2 regions of the Streptomyces sp. NPDC048211 genome follow, and region 2 is predicted to be linked to the other one. Evidence: riboswitches for the same ligand, from Rfam matches in the RefSeq annotation. Region 2 holds a riboswitch; the other holds the start of a gene.

Region 1 (4,300 bases), on a different contig from region 2:
TGACGCCACGGCCGGCGTCGGAGGCCCTTCGGATCGCCTCGTCCATCCCTGCGACGAGAGGCACCAGGTCATCGGCCAGCTGTCGTCCGAGCGGCGTGAGCCGCACGGTTCTGCTGGTCCGCTCGAACAGCATGGCGCCGATCCGCCGCTCAAGTTTCTTGATCACCTGGCTCACCCGCCCGGTCGTCACGCGCAGGCGCTCGGCGGTACGGCCGAAGTGCAGCTCCTCGGCAAGCGTCAGGAAGGTCTCGACCTCCACCCGCTCCAGCATGATCCATCCCCTCATCGTTGAACCGGGCTCAACGTTCGTATGCAGATCCTGCCTTGTTGGCGGACGTCCTCCGGCGGATCGTAGGCAGCGGCCGTCCCGCACCGACTCATCGTTCTGGAGAAGCAGTGACCTCTCTGCGCGTCAAGGCATTCGACCACCTGGTCCTCAACGTCGGGGACGTCGAACGGGCCCTGGGTTTCTACGTCGGACGCCTCGGGCTGGAGCCGGTGCGCGTGGCCGAGTGGCGCGCGGGCGAGATCCCGTTCCCCTCCGTGAGAATCACCCCTGAGACCATCATCGACCTGGTCGGCCGCCCTCGGGGGGAATCCAACGTCGACCACATCTGCCTCACCGTGGAACCGCTGGACTGGGACGAGTTCATCGGGTCGGCTTCCTTCTCCGTCCTCGAAGGACCTGTCGAGCGCTTCGGCGCGCGGGGCACCGCCACGTCCGTCTACGTCCGGGACCCGGACGGCAACACCGTGGAACTCCGCTGGTACCCGCAGGACACCGCGGCCTGACCACGCCGAGGAGCCCGGTCCAGGTGGGCCTCACCCGGACCGGGCTCCTCGGGGCGCGATCAGCCTCCGCCGTCCCGCATCAGTCCGCGAGCGGCAGATACAGCCTGTTCCCGCCCTCCGAGAACTCCTTCGACTTCTGGAGCATCCCCGCTTGCACCTCGGCGTCGCTGTTCAGGACCAGATCGGGGGCGAACTGCTCGGTGATGCTCCTGCTGATCTTCATCGAGCAGAACTTCGGTCCGCACATCGAGCAGAAGTGCGCCGTCTTCGCCGGCTCGGCCGGCAGCGTCTCGTCGTGGAACTCCCGTGCCGTGTCCGGGTCGAGGGCCAGGTTGAACTGGTCCTCCCAGCGGAACTCGAACCGGGCGTCCGACAGCGCGTCGTCCCACTCCTGCGCCCCCGGGTGCCCCTTGGCGAGGTCCGCCGCATGGGCCGCGATCTTGTAGGTGATGACCCCGGTCTTCACGTCGTCCCGGTTGGGCAGACCGAGATGCTCCTTGGGCGTCACGTAGCAGAGCATCGCCGTCCCCCACCAGGCGATCATCGCGGCACCGATGCCCGAGGTGATGTGGTCGTACGCCGGTGCCACATCGGTTGTCAGGGGGCCCAGCGTGTAGAACGGCGCCTCCTCGCAGATCTCCTGCTGAAGGTCGATGTTCTCCTTGATCTTGTGCATCGGGACGTGCCCCGGGCCCTCGATCATGGTCTGGACGCCGAACCGCTTGGCGACGGTGTTCAGTTCGCCGAGCGTACGCAGCTCCGCGAACTGGGCCTCGTCGTTGGCGTCCGCGATCGACCCGGGCCGCAGCCCGTCGCCGAGGGAGTACGTCACGTCGTACGAGGCGAGGATCTCGCAGAGCTCCTCGAAGTTCTCGTAGAGGAACGACTCCTTGTGGTGCGCGAGACACCACGCCGCCATGATCGAGCCGCCCCGGGAGACGATGCCGGTCTTACGGCGGGCCGTCAGCGGAACGTACGGCAGGCGCACGCCGGCGTGGACCGTCATGTAGTCGACGCCCTGTTCGGCCTGCTCGATGACGGTGTCCTTGTACATCTCCCAGGTCAGCTCCTCCGCCTTGCCGTCGACCTTCTCTAGGGCCTGGTACAGGGGCACGGTGCCGATCGGCACGGGGGAGTTGCGAAGAACCCACTCACGGGTGGTGTGGATGTTGCGCCCGGTGGACAGATCCATGACGGTGTCGGCGCCCCACTTGGTCGCCCAGGTCATCTTGTCCACCTCCTCCTCGATGGAGGACGAGACCGCGGAGTTGCCGATGTTGGCGTTCACCTTCACCAGGAACCGCTTACCGATGATCATCGGCTCGATCTCCGGGTGGTTGACGTTGGCCGGCAGCACGGCCCGGCCGGCGGCGATCTCCTCGCGGACCACCTCCGGCGCGACGTTCTCCCGGATCGCGACGTACTCCATCTCCGGGGTGACCTCGCCCCGGCGGGCGTACGCGAGCTGGGTGACGGGCCGGCCGTCCCGGCTGCGCCGCGGCTGGCGCGGACGGCCCGGGAAGACGGCATCCAGATTGCGCAGCCCACCGCGCGGTGAGGTGTGCTTGAGCCCGTCGTCCTCGGGACGGCCCGGACGCCCCGTGTACTCCTCGGTGTCGCCGCGGGCGATGATCCAGTTCTCCCGCAGAGGCGCCAGTCCGCGGCGGACATCGGTCTCGGCCGAGGGATCGGTGTACGGCCCCGAGGTGTCGTACAGCGTCACGTCGTTGCCGTTGGTGAGGTGCACCTTGCGGACCGGCACCCGGAGGTCCGGGCGTGAGCCCTGGACGTAACCCTTGTGCCATCCGATGGACTTCTCCGCCTCGTCGCTCTGGTTCGAGGCAGGCGTGCGTACGTCCGATGTGGTCATGAGACCTACTCCCTACGCCGGCATTACCCGGTAACAGGTTCGGCGGTCGGCGCAGCCTGTCCCGTACGGACGTACGGAGATCAGCGCCCTCTCAGCCCGGTGCTCCGAGCTCCCGCGTGTGCAAAGGTGCCACCACGCTAGCGCCCTCATCGGCCGGCTGGCCAGAGGGCCCCGTCCCTCTTGCGATGATCGGCCGGTGACATCCCCTCATAACGACTCCGCACCGCAGGGCCATCAGCACACGCATTCCCACAGCCATGGCCCCGCCGCACCCGTCTCCGGCCATCTGCGCAAAGTGATCGCCGCCGTGCTGATTCCGTTCGCGGCTGCGGTCGTCGTCGGGCTCGTGGTCCTCTGGCCCGGTGGTGCGCCCGCGCACGAGCGCACCGGCGTCGGCTTCGACCGGCAGACCCAGCAGGGCAAGGTGGTGAACATCGACAAGATCGACTGCAAGGACGTGAACGCCTCCCAGATCCCCGTCAGCGGTGACACGTCACCGACCACGAGTGAACCGCCCACCGGCGAGGACCTGTGCGAGAAGGCCACCGTCGAAGTGACGAGCGGCCAGGAAAAGGGCCGCCGGTTCATCGAGGTCGTCCAGCCGGACGCACCCCGACAGCTGCGGGAGGGACAGGGGGTGGTCGTCGCATACGCCCCCGACGCGCCCCATGACCTCCAGTACTCCGTGACCGATGTGGACCGGAAGTTCCCGCTGCTGCTGCTGGCCGGGATCTTCGCCCTGGTGGTGGTCGCCGTCGGCAGGATGCGCGGGGTCATGGCTCTGGTGGCACTCGCCCTGTCGTTCGCCGTCCTGACGCTGTTCATCCTTCCGGCGATCCTGCAAGGTTCGAACCCGCTGGTCGTGGCAGTCGTCGGGGCCGGCGCCATCATGCTGATCGCGCTCTACATCTGCCACGGACTGACCGCCCGCACCTCGGTCGCCGTCATCGGCACCCTGATCTCACTGCTGCTGATCGGACTGCTCGGCTCGCTCTTCATCGGCTGGGCGAGCCTGAGCGGGAACACCGACGACAACACCGGCCTCATCCACGGCCTGTATCCGCACATCGACATGAGCGGGCTGCTGCTGGCCGGCGTCATCATCGGATCCCTCGGGGTACTCGACGATGTGACGGTCACCCAGACCTCGGCGGTCTGGGAACTGCATCAGGCGGACCCGACGATGAGTGCGAAGGAGCTCTACCGGGCAGGGATCAGAATCGGACGCGACCACATCGCCTCTGTGGTCAACACCCTGGTGCTGGCCTATGCGGGCGCCGCGCTTCCGCTGCTGCTGCTGTTCTCGATCGCCCGGAGCAGCGTGGGAGCGGTGGCCAACAGCGAACTGGTGGCGGAGGAGATCGTGCGCACCCTGATCGGCTCGATCGGACTGGTCGCCTCGGTGCCGGTGACCACCGCGCTCGCGGCACTGGTCGTCGCTGCGGACCGCACCGGATTCGCGGCGAAATCCGAAGCGCAGGCACCCGTACGCAACGGCAGGGGACGCCGTCGCCGGGCGAGGTCCTGAGTGCCCGGACACGGAGAGCGATTCACCCGTTCGGCAGGTGTGCTGTTCGAGCGGCATACAGGCCATGGGCACGGTCTTCGTCAGCCGGCGTTCTGTTCCTCGGCCAGAAT
Region 2 (4,300 bases):
CGTTCCCGACGCAGGTAGAGACGCTGACGACCGTGATGACCGGGACCAGGGGGCCGGACGCCTGAGCGGCGGCCCCCTGTTCCGCGACGAGAAGCCGCAGGAGCCCATGTCCACCGCGCCGCCACCCCCGCAGAAGAAGCGTGCGGGCCGTGATCTGGGAGCCGCCATAGGGGTCGGCGTAGGGCTCGGTGCCGTCGTCGTCGCCTCGCTCTTCATCGTCCAGGCCGTCTTCGTCGGCGTGATCGTCGTCGCCGTCGTCGTGGGCCTGTGGGAGCTCACCTCCCGGCTGGAGGAGCGCAAGGGCATCAAGGCGCCCCTCGTACCGCTCGCGATCGGTGGCGCGGCCATGGTCGTGGCCGGTTACGCGCGGGGTGCGGAGGGTGCCTGGATCGCCATGGCCCTGACCGCTCTGGCGGTACTGGTCTGGCGGATGACCGAGCCACCGGAGGACTACCTCAGGGACGTCACGGCCGGCGTCTTCGCCGCGTTCTACGTGCCGTTCCTGGCGACCTTCGTGGCCATGCTCCTGACCGCCGACGACGGGCCGCAGCGGGTTCTGACCTTCCTGCTGCTGACCGTGGTCAGCGACACGGGGGCGTACGCCGTCGGCTGGCGCTTCGGCAAGCACAAGCTTGCACCGCGCATCAGCCCCGGGAAGACCCGCGAGGGCCTCTTCGGAGCCGTGGCCTTCGCGATGGTGGCCGGTGCGCTGTGCATGCAGTTCCTGATCGACGACGGCACGTGGTGGCAGGGCCTGCTGCTCGGCCTCGCGGTCGCCGCCAGCGCCACCCTGGGTGACCTGGGCGAGTCCATGATCAAGCGGGACCTCGGCATCAAGGACATGGGCACGCTGCTGCCCGGGCACGGCGGAATCATGGACCGGCTGGACTCCCTGCTGCCGACGGCGCCGGTCGTCTGGCTGCTGATGGTGATTTTCGTCGGCTCCGGCTGAGAAGTTCTCAGGTCACCCCTTCTGACCTGCATTTTTACGAGTGAGGGTCCGTTGTCCACAGGGCGGCGGGCCCTCACTGTTCTGTCTGCGACACTGGAAGAACCATGCCTAAGCCCGGAGAACTCACTTTCGTCGCGCCCCGCGGAGCCAAGAAGCCGCCGCGGCACCTCGCCGACCTCACGCCCGCCGAGCGCAAGGAAGCCGTCGCCGCGACGGGCGAGAAGCCCTTCCGCGCGCAGCAGCTCTCGCAGCACTACTTCGCGCGGTACGCGCACGACCCGTCGGAGTGGACCAACATCCCCGCCGGATCGCGGGACAAGCTCGCCGAGGCGCTGTTCCCCGATCTGATGTCCGTGGTCCGGCATATCAGCTGCGACGACGACACCACCCGTAAGACGCTGTGGAAGCTGCACGACGGGACGCTGGTCGAGTCCGTCCTGATGCGGTACCCCGAGCGCGTCACGATGTGTATCTCCTCGCAGGCCGGCTGCGGCATGAACTGCCCGTTCTGCGCCACCGGGCAGGCCGGTCTCGACCGCAACCTGTCCACCGCGGAGATCGTCCACCAGATCGTGGACGGCATGCGCGCGCTGCGCGACGGTGAGGTCCCGGGCGGCCCGGCCCGGCTCTCCAACATCGTCTTCATGGGTATGGGCGAGCCGCTCGCCAACTACAACCGCGTGGTCGGAGCGATCCGCCGGCTGACCGACCCCGAGCCCGACGGCCTCGGGCTCTCGCAGCGCGGGATCACGGTCTCCACCGTCGGCCTCGTCCCCGCGATGCTCCGCTTCGCCGACGAGGGCTTCAAGTGCCGTCTCGCTGTCTCGCTGCACGCCCCGGACGACGAGCTGCGCGACACCCTCGTGCCGGTCAACACCCGGTGGAAGGTGCGCGAGGTGCTGGACGCCGCGTGGGAGTACGCGGAGAAGTCCGGCCGCCGCATCTCCATCGAGTACGCGCTGATCCGCGACATCAACGACCAGGCCTGGCGGGGCGACCGGCTCGGCCGGCTCCTCAAGGGCAAGCGGGTCCACGTCAACCTGATCCCGCTGAACCCCACCCCCGGCTCGAAGTGGACCGCCTCGCGGCCCGAGGACGAGAAGGCGTTCGTCGAGGCGATCGCCGCCCACGGGGTGCCGGTGACCGTCCGGGACACCCGTGGGCAGGAGATCGACGGGGCCTGCGGACAGCTGGCGGCATCCGAGCGGTGAGGCCGAAACCGGGCGTGTAGCCTGGGCTCGAAATCAACTTCATATTCCGACAGGGGAGCGCCACAGCGCTGAGAGTGCGGCACCGAGGACAGGTTGGCCGCAGACCCTCTGAACCTCGCCCGGGTCATTCCGGGTAGGAAGTTCGGACCTTACTCAAGCTGTTGCGCCCTGCCCGCTTCCGGTTTCCACCGGCGCGGGCAGGGCCGCGTCTCTTCCTGGTCACCCCAGGAGGAATCACATGAGCACCACCAAGAAGATCGCGGTGACGGCCGTCGCCGCGGCGCTCGGCGCGACCGCGCTGGCGGGCTGCGGAAGCTCCGACGACTCGGCCGCCGGCAGCGGCGGTACCAAGGGCTCAGGCTCCAAGACCGTCACCCTCGTCAGCCATGACTCCTTCAACGCGTCCAAGGACGTGCTGAAGGAGTTCACCCGGCAGACCGGCTACACCGTCAAGGTGCTGAAGAGCGGGGACGCCGGCGCCGCCCTCAACCAGGAGATCCTCACCAAGGGTTCGCCCCGCGGTGACGTGTTCTTCGGCGTCGACAACACCCTGCTCTCGCGCGCCCTCGACAACGGCCTGTTCACGCCGTACGCCGCCAAGGGCATCGACCAGGTCGCCGCCGACGTGCAGCTGGATGCCGAGAAGCACCGGGTGACCCCCGTCGACACCGGTGACATCTGCATCAACTACGACAAGAAGTACTTCGCCGACAAGAAGCTCGCGCCGCCGAAGACGTTCGACGACCTGGCGAAGCCCGCGTACAAGAACCTGCTCGTCACCGAGAACGCGGCGACCTCCTCGCCCGGCCTCGGCTTCCTCCTCGGTACCGTCGCCACCTACGGCGAGGACGGCTACCAGGACTACTGGAAGAAGCTGAAGGACAACGGCGTCAAGGTCGTCGACGGCTGGGAGCAGGCGTACAACGAGGAGTTCTCCGGCTCCGCGGGTGGCAAGAAGGCCAAGGCCGACCGGCCGCTCGTCGTCAGTTACGCCTCCAGCCCGCCCGTCGAGGTGCTGTACGCGGACCCGCAGCCGAAGACCGCCCCGACCGGCGTCGCCACGGGGACGTGCTTCCGTCAGATCGAGTTCGCGGGCCTGCTCGACGGCGCGAAGAACGAGGCCGGCGGCAAGGCCCTGCTGGACTTCCTGATCAGCAAGAAGTTCCAGGAGGACATGCCGCTCAACATGTTCGTCAGCCCGGTCACCGAGGGCGCGAAGGTGCCGGACCTCTTCACGAAGTTCGGTGCCACGGTCGACAAGCCGACGACCGTCGCCCCGGACACGATCGCCAAGAACCGTGAGCAGTGGGTCCAGTCATGGTCCTCGCTCGTAGTGAAGTAGCGAAGACTCCCGTACGCGGTCCGGGCGCGCGCGGGAAGTCCGCGCGCGCCCGGACGCTGCGCGGGGGCGCGGTGCGGCTCGGTCTGATGGCCGTGCCCGTGGCGTTCTTCGCCGTGTTCTTCGCCTATCCCGTCGTGGCGATCGTCGGACGCGGGCTCAAGGCCGACGGCGTCTGGCAGTTCGGGCGGATCGGCGAGGTGCTGAGCCGGCCGGACATCCAGCACGTCCTCTGGTTCACGCTCTGGCAGGCCCTCGCCTCGACCGTGTTGACCCTGCTGATCGCCCTGCCGGGCGCGTACGTCTTCGCCCGCTTCGACTTTCCCGGCAAGCAACTGCTGCGGGCTGCCGTCACGGTGCCGTTCGTCCTGCCGACCGTCGTCGTGGGCACCGCGTTCCTCGCGCTGCTGGGCCGGGGCGGGTTCCTCGACGAGCTGTGGGGCGTACGGCTCGACACCACGGTGTGGGCGATCCTGCTCGCCCATGTCTTCTTCAACTACGCGGTCGTCGTGCGCACCGTCGGCGGACTCTGGTCGCAGCTCGACCCCCGGCAGGAGGAGGCCGCACGGGTCCTCGGCGCCGGACGGTTCGCCGCCTGGCGCCGGGTCACACTCCCCGCGCTCGGACCCGCCGTGGCCGCCGCCGCGCTGATGGTCTTCCTCTTCACCTTCACGTCCTTCGGCGTCGTGCAGATCCTCGGCGGCCCCGGCTTCTCCACCCTGGAGGTGGAGATCTACCGGCAGACCGCGCAGCTGCTGGCCCTGCCCACGGCCGCCGTGCTGACCCTGGTGCAGTTCG

What was found. A riboswitch is a leader RNA that binds a small molecule or an ion and turns the genes downstream of it on or off. The one in region 2 is predicted to bind thiamine pyrophosphate.
Region 1: it holds a riboswitch for thiamine pyrophosphate, as region 2 does, so the genes downstream of both, thiC (phosphomethylpyrimidine synthase ThiC) here and ACGFZA_RS06460 (thiamine ABC transporter substrate binding subunit) in region 2, are expected to answer to the same signal.

The regions. Positions count from the first base shown of each region.
Region 1 is NZ_JBIDAD010000006.1:367,786-372,085, reverse strand. Features, by position in the region: gene ACGFZA_RS23950 (LysR family transcriptional regulator) at 1-286, opposite strand, end outside; gene ACGFZA_RS23945 (VOC family protein) at 406-792, shown strand; gene thiC (phosphomethylpyrimidine synthase ThiC) at 872-2,662, opposite strand; TPP riboswitch at 2,655-2,788, opposite strand; gene ACGFZA_RS23935 (YibE/F family protein) at 2,859-4,190, shown strand; gene ACGFZA_RS23930 (SsgA family sporulation/cell division regulator) at 4,271-4,300, opposite strand, start outside.
Region 2 is NZ_JBIDAD010000001.1:1,421,377-1,425,676, forward strand. Features, by position in the region: gene ACGFZA_RS06450 (phosphatidate cytidylyltransferase) at 1-952, shown strand, start outside; gene rlmN (23S rRNA (adenine(2503)-C(2))-methyltransferase RlmN) at 1,057-2,163, shown strand; TPP riboswitch at 2,205-2,321, shown strand; gene ACGFZA_RS06460 (thiamine ABC transporter substrate binding subunit) at 2,402-3,505, shown strand; gene ACGFZA_RS06465 (ABC transporter permease) at 3,592-4,300, shown strand, end outside.